Regions from separate parts of the Lysinibacillus sp. NPDC097195 genome, predicted to be linked through region 3. Evidence: riboswitches for the same ligand, from Rfam matches in the RefSeq annotation. Region 3 holds a riboswitch; each other region holds the start of a gene.
What was found. Region 3 has a riboswitch for lysine ahead of ACIQXI_RS19540 (cysteine hydrolase family protein). Riboswitches for the same ligand answer to the same signal wherever they lie in the genome.
Positions count from the first base shown of each region.

Region 1: another riboswitch for lysine. It lies ahead of ACIQXI_RS01280 (aspartate kinase); the one in region 3 lies ahead of ACIQXI_RS19540 (cysteine hydrolase family protein).
Region 2: another riboswitch for lysine. It lies ahead of ACIQXI_RS05520 (transporter substrate-binding domain-containing protein); the one in region 3 lies ahead of ACIQXI_RS19540 (cysteine hydrolase family protein).

Region 1 covers NZ_JBIWDP010000001.1:255,908-260,162, forward strand. The annotation lists gene uvrC (excinuclease ABC subunit UvrC) at 1-1,224, shown strand, start outside; lysine riboswitch at 1,332-1,510, shown strand; gene ACIQXI_RS01280 (aspartate kinase) at 1,614-2,846, shown strand; gene ACIQXI_RS01285 (YslB family protein) at 3,004-3,438, opposite strand; gene ACIQXI_RS01290 (succinate dehydrogenase cytochrome b558 subunit) at 3,709-4,255, shown strand, end outside.
Region 2 covers NZ_JBIWDP010000001.1:1,067,523-1,071,777, reverse strand. The annotation lists gene ACIQXI_RS05530 (amino acid ABC transporter ATP-binding protein) at 200-931, opposite strand; gene ACIQXI_RS05525 (amino acid ABC transporter permease) at 944-1,669, opposite strand; gene ACIQXI_RS05520 (transporter substrate-binding domain-containing protein) at 1,941-2,795, opposite strand; lysine riboswitch at 2,915-3,100, opposite strand; gene odhB (2-oxoglutarate dehydrogenase complex dihydrolipoyllysine-residue succinyltransferase) at 3,467-4,255, opposite strand, start outside.
Region 3 covers NZ_JBIWDP010000006.1:37,177-41,431, reverse strand. The annotation lists gene ACIQXI_RS19545 (APC family permease) at 1-496, opposite strand, end outside; gene ACIQXI_RS19540 (cysteine hydrolase family protein) at 510-1,226, opposite strand; lysine riboswitch at 1,388-1,573, opposite strand; gene ACIQXI_RS19535 (MFS transporter) at 1,822-3,030, opposite strand; gene ACIQXI_RS19530 (cold-shock protein) at 3,800-4,000, shown strand.

The sequences.
Region 1 (4,255 bases), on a different contig from region 3:
TTCTTAAATGGTGGCGTTGAGTCTGTTAAAAAAGAGCTGGAAGAGAAAATGATGGCGGCGGCAGAACAGCTTGAATTTGAACGTGCGAAGGAGTTTCGCGATCAAATTGCCCATATCGAAACCGTTATGCAAAAGCAAAAAATTGTGTCCAGTGATACAACGAACCGAGATGTTTTTGGTTATGCAGTTGAAAAGGGCTGGATGTGCGTGCAAGTGTTTTTCGTCCGTCAAGGGAAGCTGATTGAACGAGATGTATCGATTTTTCCGATTTATCAGGATGTTGAGGAAGAATTTTTAACATTTGTCGGGCGCTTCTATGAAAGACCAGAGCATATTAAACCAAAGGAAATTTTCATTCCGCATTCTATTGATGCAGCCATTTTAACGGAGTTATTAGGTGTAAAAGTACTGACGCCAAAACGCGGACAGAAAAAAGAGCTCGTTGAATTAGCTATGAAAAATGCCGAAATCGCCGTTGCAGCAAAATTCCAATTGATTGAACGCCAGGAAGAGCGAACAATTGGTGCATGTGAAGCTTTGGGCGAAGCCATGGGAATTTCAGTGCCGCTTCGTATTGAAGCATTTGATAATAGTCATATGCACGGGACGGATGCAGTATCAGCAATGGTTGTCTTTATAGATGGTAAACCTGCTAAAAAGGAATATCGTAAATACAAAACACGAACTGCTGCAAAGCATGACGATTACGGGGCAATGCAAGAAGTTATTCGTCGCCGCTACACGCGGGTATTAAAAGAAGGTTTGCCACTACCTGATTTAGTGCTAATTGATGGTGGTAAGGGACAAATGGAAGTGGCACGAGAGGTGCTAGAAGATGAACTAGGTCTTGTCATTCCAATTGCGGGCTTAGCGAAAGATGATAAGCATAATACATCACAGCTGTTATTTGGTGATCCGCCAGAAGTGATTGGATTAAAACGAACGAGTGACGGCTTTTATTTACTACAGCGCATTCAAGACGAAGTACACCGTTTTGCCATTACGTTTTTACGTCAACAGCATGAGAAAAATGCTATTCAATCAGTTCTTGATGGTATTGAAGGGATTGGGCCAAAGCGCAAGCAACAATTATTAAAGCATTTTGGCTCTGTCAAAAAAATTCGTGAGGCAAGTGAACTTGCGCTACAAGAAGCGGGGATGCCAGCAAACTTAGCCAACAGCATATACAGTTATTTTCAGCAACAGTCATTGTCAAAGGATTAGACATATGCTATGGTTGAGGTAGATTGTAGAAATGGCAATGTAGTCATGTTCTACCATGCCCAAAGGAATACCTTCCTAAGGGTAAAAATTAAATATTCACTATTATAAGTGATGATAGAGGTGCAAGATTCAATAGTAACACATTGGAGGATGGACAAATCCAGTGATAATGTGTGAAAGGGGAGCTTGCCGAAGTGAAGTATTGTTGTTTCCGATACTTTGCTGGTTTTGCATTTAATAGATGTAAGACTGTCGAATCTTGACGTTTCGGAGAGCTATCACACATGCGCAAGCTATTTTATTGTACATGTTGCAGGCAGCTTTCACGTTATGTGAGGGCTGCCTTTTTGCTGTTCTAGAGACGAAACGATAAAAGGAGAATGATGAAGATGAGGAGTATTGTACTGAAATTCGGCGGGCCAGCGATTGCCTCAACCGAGCGTATTCAAGAGGTCGCTAACATCGCAATAGCTAAAAAAGAGCTTGGTTATCATGTAGTAGTGGTAACTGCTGCGATGGGACGTACCGCAAAAGAATTAGCGAAAACGGTAAGAGAAATATCAGATGAGGCTTCAAAACGAGAGATGGATGTACTGCTGTCGACGAGTTCCCAACTTTCAAGCGCACTTTTTGCCATTGCTTTACAGGAGGCGGGCCATGATGCAGTGTCATTAACGGGCTGGCAAGCTGGTGTGCAGACGGATGCCAAACATTTTCATGCTCGTATCGACGATATCGATGTACGTCGCATGCAAGAGCATATGAAGCAAGGGCAAATTGTAGTCGTTGCAGGAGAACAGGGGATAAATGCCGCACACGATATTACCACACTTGGTAAGGGTGGAGCTGAAACAACAGCAGTCGCTATAGCGGCGGCATTAGAAGCAGAACGTGTAGATATTTATACAAATGTTGATGGCGTTTATACTGCAGATCCTCGATATATTGAAAAAGCAAGAAAATTAATGGAGATTTCATATGATGAAATGCTTGAGTTATCTCATTTAGGTTCACATATTTTACATCCGCGGGCAGTGGAGCTCGCCAAGAAATTTAAAATCCCGGTTATTATCCGTTCGAGCGTAGATGAGATAGATGGTACTTTATTGAAGGAGGAAGTTGTAATGGAGAAAAATTTAATTGTACGTGGTGTTGCTTATGAGTCGGATGTCATTCGCCTTACGATTGGTTATGATACATACTCCACTGCATCATTAGCAGATATGTTTGCGATATTGGCAGAAAATCGCATTAATGTAGATATAATAGTACAAGCCATTATTGAAGGTGTGAAGCCATCCGTATCGTTTACTATTTTAAAAGAAGAATTTGCTGATGCTTTACGTGTACTAGAAGATAGCAAATTGTCACTCGGTTTTAGTTTTGCTGATTTTGAAATTGGTTTAGCGAAAGTGTCCATTATAGGCTCAGGTATGGCATCAAATCCAGGAGTGGCCGCTCGTATGTTTGACCGTTTACGCCGGGAGGATATAGCAGTGAAAATGGTTAGCACATCGGAAATTAAAGTGTCGGTTGTAGTGCCACAAGACGAGATGATTCGCGCTGCAAACGCCTTACATGACGAGTTTAATTTAGCAGAGGACATTCTCGAAAATTCATAAACATTATGAATAGGGAATACCACCTTGGCGATTCTATCTTATGTGTTATTTAGTATGAATTAAATAGCAGTGATTCCGGCAGAAAAGCATAAAAAAAGTAGAAAAAAGTGTTAGATTGATTGCAGCCAATCTAACACTTTCTCTCTGTTATCCTAGTTTATTCATTTGGTATTGTATGCATAATGCGTTCTTTAACATCCCATTTAACTGTAAACGTGATGAGCTGTTGCTTTTCACGCTTCTCATCATAACATTCAGTGAGGTAACCTTTTGCTTGTTGGATTTGTTCAGCAATAAAACCTGCTTCTAATCTGAAACTGCGATTATGAATTTGCAATAGTGTCGGTTCATTCGTTAAGTGGAAAATACGTCCATCTCTAGATTCCTTTGTTAATTCAAGAGTACCCCAGCTCGCATCTGCGAAAAATGTGATAAGTTCCTCTTGACTTTTACAAGGAAACTTCCGTGCAAGTTCCTTTCCAGCCCAATAAAGTACGTCATTTTCATGTTTACCGAGAATAGAAGATAGGATGTGATCACGGATTAACTCATATCCAAATGATGAGATTGTATTAGATGGATTATTTAACATAGAAATCCTTCTTTCTTAGAATTTTCTTATAATAGCGCCGATAATGTAAAGATAGAGTTTTCGAGAAAAAACGACACGTTATGTACTAGATTGCTTCTATAATAAGGGCTAGCAAAAACTCTATGTTACCTTGACGCTCGTAGCTCTTGAGAGTACAATAAACATGTCATAATATTGTACCATGATGAAATACACAGTCAATGGAGTATCATTTACAAAATGGTGACGACTTTTGGTGTGCTATTTTAAGTACTAAGGGGGGTAACAGTCTTGTCGAAAGATCGAGAGTTTTTATGGCGTCGCTTACATTCTCTACTTGGGATCATTCCAGTAGGTCTGTTTTTAACGATGCACCTATTCATTAACTTTACAGCAACAGGCGGAGCAGAGAGTTACAATGATGCTACCGCAGTAATGGAAAAAATTCCATTTCTTATCCTAGTCGAGTGGATTGTCATCTACATTCCATTAATGTTCCACGCATTTTATGGTGTGTACATTGCATTCACAGCAACACCTAATACGGGGCGTTTTAGCACATACCGTAACTGGATGTTCTCATTACAACGCTTCACGGGTGTATTTTTAGTAATCTTCATTGCATGGCATATTTTCCAAACTCGTATTCAAAAAGCGCTTGGTACACACGTTGATTACGACATGATGGCAAATATCGTTGCGAATCCATTTATGCTTGGATTCTACATTGTTGGTATTATATCAGCAACGTTCCACTTAACAAATGGTTTGTGGTCATTCTTAGTAAGCTGGGGTATTACACAATCACCACAGTCTCAAAAGATTGCTACTTATGTAA
Region 2 (4,255 bases), on a different contig from region 3:
ACAATGGTTTTTTATCATCGCAGTTGCGTTCGCAATTTGCTTTATTTTATATGCAGAGTGGAATTCCAGAAAATAAATATAATGTTCTAATACTGTTGATTATCCGTTGAGGGTATTCTAAGCTCTGGCTAGGATGATCCTTGCACAAACGGAGAACAACGATAGTGAATGAATACTTGAAGACAAACGAACGCTGAATTTATTTCAGCGTTCGTTTTAAAAACTCTTTTGTCCGCTCGTGTTCTGGGTTTACTAACACCTTTGAAGGTGGCCCCTCTTCTACAATTACGCCCTTATCCATAAACACAACACGATCTGCCACTTCTTTGGCAAACTCCATTTCATGCGTAACAATTAGCATTGTATTTCCTTCATTGGCTAGCTGACGCATTACTTTTAATACTTCCCCAACCATTTCAGGATCTAGTGCGGATGTTGGTTCATCGAATAACATCACATCTGGATTCATCGATAACGCGCGGGCAATTGCAACACGTTGCTTTTGACCACCAGAAAGTTGTCGAGGCTTTGCATTGACGTATTGATCCATGCCGACAATTTTAAGATACTTCAAAGCTGTTTTCTCTGCTTCTTCTTTCGAACGTTTTAATACTTTTACTTGACCTACAGTACAATTTTTCAAGACATTATGATTATTAAACAAATTAAACTGTTGGAAAACCATACCTAAATGAGTACGATAAGCTTGAATATTATGCTTTTCGTCTAAAATATTTTCCCCTTTATAAATAATTTCTCCGCCACTTGGTATTTCAAGTAAATTGATACAACGTAGAAGTGTAGATTTTCCGGAGCCTGATGACCCGATTAAACAAACTACTTCTCCCTTGTCCACTTTAAAATTCACATCTTTTAACACTTGGTTACGTCCAAATGATTTACTTAAATGTTCAATTTGAATGACTGCCATTTGTTCGTCCCCCTAATCAATTTCTTTCAGTTCTTTTTGGTAAGCATCCGGTCCATCAAGACGTTTTTCAACATAAAGTAAAATTCTTGATGCCGTAAATGTCATAATAAAGTAAAGCACACAAGCTACAAAGAAAGATTCGAAATAGCGGAAGTTATTCCCTGCAATCGATTTTGTTTGGAAGTATAATTCCGTTACCCCTATCACGTTTAAGACAGCCGTATCTTTAATATTCATAATCAATTGGTTACCTGTAGCAGGTAAAACATTGCGTGCCACTTGTGGTAATACAACATTCATCATAATTTGTACATGTCCCATACCAATGGCTGAAGCAGCTTCGTATTGACCTTTATCGACTGACACAATCCCACCGCGTACGATCTCTGCCATATAAGCTCCCGTATTAAGCGAGACGACTAAAATCCCAGCTGTAATAAAGTGCATATCGATGCCAAAAGCAATATCTAGTCCGTAATATACTACCATTGCTTGTACAATCATTGGTGTACCACGGAAAAATTCAACATAACAAGTCAGTATAAAATTTATACATTTTAATCCATAATATTTTATACCTTTTTTACGAACTGGAATGGTATGCATAATCCCAATAAAAAATCCGATGAATGCACCAATAATTGTACTAATTATGGAAATAAGTAATGTATAATACGTACCCCGTAAAAACATTTGCCAGTTGTTTTCTATAATCGAAATGATCCAATCAAAACTCATGATGTTCCTCCTAACAACGTTTGTTGCTTGATATCAATTATGTCTTAGCGAAATCATCTCTTCATTTGAATTTTTAGCTTTGTTCAAATTATGTGACATACTTCTTAGACATGCGTTATTCACATTGATTTCCTCACTGAATTAACGAATTTTTACTATAGAGGCTGCACTCAACTCCAACCATATTTTTAACAATACTTAGATACGAAAAAATAGCATACTCGTAAATTATCAGTATACTATTCTTTCGCATTAAGACAGCTCCTCTATCTTACTGCGCTGCCGGTTGTTGTAAAATTGCTTCTTCCATAATTTTTTGACGATCATCTTCGGAAATGCCTTTTAAGATTTCATTAATTTTATCTAAACTTGCATCACCTTTACGTAAACCTACTGCAATCGATGTATTTGAAATATCTGTATCAAATCCTTCTTCAAATGATACAAATGTGAATTTATCGTTTGCTGCAGCGGCAGAAATTCCTTCTGGACGTTCTGCTACATAGCCATCAATTTTTCCAGCTTCTAGCGCTACACGCATTGCAGCGAAGTTTTCCATCGCTGTTTGCTTCTTTACACCTTTAATTTGATCAATCACATTATAGTTAGATGTATTTAACTGTGATGTTACTTTTGCATCTGAGAAATCTTGAATTGATTTAGCATTTTCAAATTTGCTACCTTTTTGAATCACCATAACAAAATCAGAAGTATAGTAGTTTTCTGTGAAATCAATTGTTTGTTTACGTTCTTCTGTTGGAGACATCCCTGCTACAATTGCATCGATTTTTTTCGACTGTAGTGCTGGCACTAAACCGTCCCATTCCAATTTAACAATGACTAATTTTTTCCCTAATCCATCAGCGATTTTTTTTGCCATTTGTACATCGTAACCGCCTGCATACTCTGCATTATCGGCAATTTTCACTGCACCATTTGCATCATCTTGCTGCGTCCAGTTAAACGGTGGATAGCCTGCCTCCATACCGATGCGGAATTCTCCACCTGTTTCTTCACTCACAGCATCGCCAGCTGTGTTGTTCTCTTTTTTGTCGCCAGCACCACAAGCCGCTAGCAAAATTGCTGTCATTGCCGTTAACATAAATAGCAACCATTTTCTTTTCATCTAAAACTCCCCTTTTCTGTAAAAAAAATAAAGCAACTGTACAAAAAAAGACCTAAGTTGTGAACTTAGGTCTTACCTTTAATTGACAGTTGCCCAAATCCTCACTATAATTTCCATGTTTCCGAGATAGCACAACCTAGTAAACTGGAATTAGATTTACTAGGACAGTCCTGCACTTATTCACTGCAGACCCAGCATAAAAGTACGAGCTCCTTTTATACTTCGGCGATATTTCCTTCTCCATTACGTCTTCGCTTGCTTATACTCAGCAATGGACTAATAAATACCGCGCCTCTACCTCACAACTACAAAAGTGAGGTTTGTTTATTTAATTGATAAATAGATATTACTATAAAGCTAGCATATTCGTCAAGATAGTTTTATCATTTTTCTGACTAATGACAACATTAGGTAAATACCTTGCCTCCATACGACTATTTCCTTGAGAATTAAAGCATTCACGGTGCTGAATGGATAGCAATAATGCATAAAATATTATGATAAAAAGCATTTATGCTAATACTTATGATTCGTATATAGTGGAATATAGTATACTTTAGTACCATTAAGTCAATTAGCTTTCACCATACATTTTTTTGGCCAGTAATCGCATCGGAAAAAACCCTGCAAAACAGTTATGCTCGCAGGGTTTGAATAGATAATTTATAGAATTAAGAATTTAATAATAAATCTTCTGGATTTTCAAGTAATTCTTTCACTGTTTTAAGGAAGCCAACAGAATCTTTACCATCAATAATACGGTGGTCGTAAGATAGTGCTAAGTACATCATAGGGCGAATTTCTACTTCACCATTCACTTCTACTGGACGTTTTTTAATTGAGTGCATACCTAAAATTGCGGCTTGTGTACCGTTCATAATAGGTGTTGACATTAATGAACCGAATACGCCACCATTTGTAATTGTGAATGAGCCACCTTGAAGATCAGCTAATCCTAATTTTTTATCGCGTGCTTTTTTCGCTAAGTCAGCAATTGAATCTTCAATTTCAGCAAAGTTTTTACGATCAGCATCACGTACAACTGGTACTACTAAACCTTCTTCAGTTGATACAGCTACACCAATATCAAAGAAGTTATTTAAGTGAATTTCATCACCAACGATTTGAGCATTTACGTAAGGATACTTTTTAAGTGCCGCAACAACAGCTTTTGTGAAGAATGACATGAAACCAAGTTTAGAGCCAGTTGACTCAAAGAACTGATCTTTTTTACGTGAACGTAATGCCATAACGTTTGTCATATCTACTTCATTGAAAGTTGTCAGCATTGCAGTTGATTGTTTTACTTCTAAAAGACGTTTAGCAATTGTTTGACGACGACGGCTCATTTTTTCTACTGTCACACGTGAATCGTCAACAGCAACGACTGCTTGTGGTGCTGGTGTTGCTTGTGCTTTTGGTGCTGCTGGTGCTGTACCGTGAGCTGCAACATCTTGTAC
Region 3 (4,255 bases):
CGACAATAATGCCCATAAATAGCACGAGAATTTGATTGGTTTTCGCTGCGATACCAATACCTAAAATATTCACAATCGTAATAATACCTGCAATGAATAACACCCAAGCCCAATACGGAATAGATGGTATTAGTGCATTCGCATATGACGCACCGACCATAAAGACAATGAGTGGTACTAAAACATAATCCATAAACATTGCCCATCCTGCAAAAAATCCTAAATGCGGATTAATGGCACGCTGTGTATAGGTATAAGTCGACCCTCCATTCGGAAAGACCGCAGCCATTCGACCGTAACTATAGGCAGAAAACATCATAGCTACCATCGCAACCAAGTAGGCTAATGGCAACATCCCGCCTGTAGATTCTGCTGCAAAGCCATAAATATAAGCAGGCGCAATTGGCGTCATAAAAGCAATACCATAAATAACTAAATCTTTTAATGTTAAAACACGTTTTAACTGTGGTGTATGATCATTGGCTGTTTGACTCATAGTCTATTTCCTCTCAGACATTCACTGATTCACGTTTAGCTAGTTCCGCTGTTACTAAATCGATGACTTCATCTGTGCTCATCACTTGGCAATAAATTTGATTCATAATCATAATTTCAGCATCATGAAGCTGTTGTGTTGCCGCTGCACATGCATCTTCAACTAAAATCACTTCAAAGCCTGCATCCGCTAAGCTTCGTACTGTTGAAGCAACACATTGATCTGTGACAACGCCTGTACAAACGACTGTTTCAATGCCCATATTGCGCAATAAAAATTCATAGTTCGTGCCACTTAATACACTATCTGTCGTTTTATTGACAACAATTTCATCAGCAAGAGGCGTTAATTCTTCGACCATCTCCGCCCCTGGATCACCGATTGGCAATAAAATATTGTTCCAGCCTGGACGGCGTTGAACAGGAGAACGGTCTCGTCCATCTTTATGATGACAAGCAATGCGTCCAAAAGTAACTTCTAATTGATTCGTACGGAAAAATTCTAAAAGCTTTTTATTGTTCGGAATCGTTAAATTGTCGATACGATCAAAAAAGTATGCCCACTGCTCAAACATGCCCTTTTCTCTTGCCACTTGCGCATCTAACCCGTCACGGCTAATAAACTGATGTTGCATATCGACGATAAGTAATGCTGTTTTATCTGGGTTCACATTGATTTTTTGACCGTCCGTCGGTAAAAATTCATAATATAAAGTTGATGTATTATCCATAATAATTCCTCCAAAATACCTCTTATTCCGAATTGCCTAGACAAATAAAAAAACAGACTCTTTGTGCAAAAGAATCTGTCTAACACAAAAAATGACCTACTCATTTTAAAGCTAGAAACTAAAAATGAATGGACCATTTAAAATTCCCCACTGTTTGTCTAAACAGAGATAGCACAACTTCATAAACAGCTATGTTTATGAAGACAGTCCTGCAACTATTCGCTACAGACCCAGCATATGATGGCGAGAACTCACCATACACTTCGGCGACATTTCCTTCTACCTAACCTCTACGTCTTCTCGGACTCCATTAGGTACTGTTAAACTGTCGCGCCTCTACCTCACTATCGGAAAAGTGAGGCATATTTAATTGTTTGAAATAATTATAGTATTGTGTTTTTTCTATGTCAACCTTTAATTTTACTATATTTTATAAGGTTTACCTTATAAAACTTCAAATAAATAACATTAAAAACATTTTTACACAATAACTTTTGCATGTACTATTCCATTTTACCGATATATGCATTTAACAAGCGACTGAACATTAAGAGCATAAAAAACCACCAATTCTATAATTGATGGTCGTACTTCATTATATCGTTTCGCTTACATTCCCTACATGCTCTTTTTTTAGCATCAGCATGACGATAAAGGAAATGCAATATAACCCTGCTAAGTAAAGCATCGCAACTTTCATATCATAGCTTTGTAAAATATAGCCGACTAGGATTGGAGAGAAACCACCTATCGCTCGACCAAAGTTAAATATTGTGTTTGTTGCTGTACTGCGAATTTGTACAGGATATAGACTACCAATCAGCGCACCATATCCGGCGAACATCCCATTTGAGAAGAAGCCGACAATTGCACCACCTATTAGCACACCTGCACTACCAGTAGCATAAGAGTATAAGAATACTGCACACGCTGAAGCAAGAAGGAAGATACCAAAGGCACGCTTTGCACCAAATCGATCTAAAAATATACCAAAAGATAACATCCCTATAATCATACCTACCGCTGTACTAATTGTCCAAAGAGCAGAGCCAGAAACAGATAAACCTTGTGACTGTTGCAACATTGATGGTAACCAGATCATTAATCCGTTATAACCGGCAATTTGCACCGTCGCCATGATGATTAAAGAAATGGTTGTAATCGCTGTTCGTGGCGTTTCAAACAATTGCACTAACTTGCCCTTTTCAGCTTTTTTACTAGCTTTTTTCTGTTTCTGGGCAGCTAGCCACTCAGGTGATTCATCTAAATTTTTTCTAACGATAAAGGCAAAAATAACGGGTACTACCCCTACAAAGAATAATGCTCTCCAACCTAAAGTAGGAAGAATGATAGCACTTAGTAATGCGGCTAAAATAACACCATATTGCGCGCCTACACTAACATATGAAGATGCACGCCCTTGTTTATTTTTCGGCCAAGCTTCAGCTACAAGTGCCATCCCAATACCGTATTCTCCTCCGGCACCAATACCTGCAATAAATCTAAATAGATATACTTGTTCAATACTTGTCGCTAATCCAGTTAAAGCTGTACCTATTGCAAACAAGATTACGGTATAGGTAAAGACCTTTACCCTACCATACTTATCCGCTAATATCCCGAAAATAATGCCTCCTAAAAGCATCCCTACGTTCGTGATGGAAGAAATAAGTCCTCCCGTTGCTAAATCAATGTTAAATTCGGCAATAATCATTGTCATCGCAAATGAGATAAACATGATATCCATGCCTTCTAATGTTAAACCTGCTACCGATGCGACCACGGTCTTTTTTCGATAATCCATTCTTCTATCCTCCAGTATGTTCTAGATGAAAATAAATCTCTTTTATTTACGAATGAATGGATGTATCTATATAAATATAACGTTTCCATTCTCCTTTTAAGCCTCACTGGACTTCCTTTAAAAGAGGTACGTTAGTTGTGTACTCACAGCTAAATGGCAAAATAAAAGCCCTTTCGTCCAAACAGACAAAAGGGCATGAATAAGCGAAGATATTACTTACATAATAACTTAAAATTCCATGTATCCCTTGTCAGCCTCTCTGGACCGTATTAAAGGTTAATTATTTCAAAAGATATTCTAGCAAAATTATCTTTATTTTCATACAAGAAAATATTGGTAAAAAATGCACAAAGTGATGTCTCGTAAGGCTTGCAGTGCTTCTAAATAAATTTTTACAGTGGCTCCTATAATATGCAAAACTTATTTTCTTCCTGCTTTCAAACATTTCCCTAAGAGCACAATTTGCTGTCACAAGTAAACTTTTCCAGATGCAAATTACGATAAAAACATCAATTTCACTGCTAGCAATTTACAAGTAAATGGGCGGCACGTAACGGCACACTGTACGGACTTCTTCAGTCTTTCACTCCCATTGTTTTTCACATTTTTGTAACATTTTTTCTTACTTTAAGTAGTTGAAATTCTATTTTAATGGTGTTATTATCTCTACGAAAGTTATTTTTGACTTTACAAAGTTGCAAATCTGTGATTTATGTAATGAAGGCAAGAATAGTAATAAAACGCGGATACGCAACGGAGGTTTTTTCTCATGGAAAAAGGTACAGTAAAATGGTTTAACTCAGAAAAAGGTTTTGGATTTATCGAACGTGAAGGTGGCGAAGATGTATTCGTACATTTCTCAGCTATCCAAGGCGAAGGATTCAAATCTTTAGAAGAAGGACAACCAGTAACGTTTGATATTGAAGCAGGGCAACGTGGTCCTCAAGCAACAAACGTTCTAAAAGGATAATTCACTTTTTCCTTGAAGGAGGATGTAATTCTGCAATTTGCAGAGTTGCATCCTTTTCTCTTTCTCAAATCAACTTATAAAAGAAAAAGTTCGAGTTTCACTTCAAACTTTCGTTCATTTTAATTATACTAACGCCGGCCACATACCGCTCCACGTCCAATAGGTCATCCGGTAAGAGCTGATGGTGTCACATTCTAACTCCGACCACACAACAGCTTCAAAATGTGTGAATTGTATACGACAACATAAGAGGTG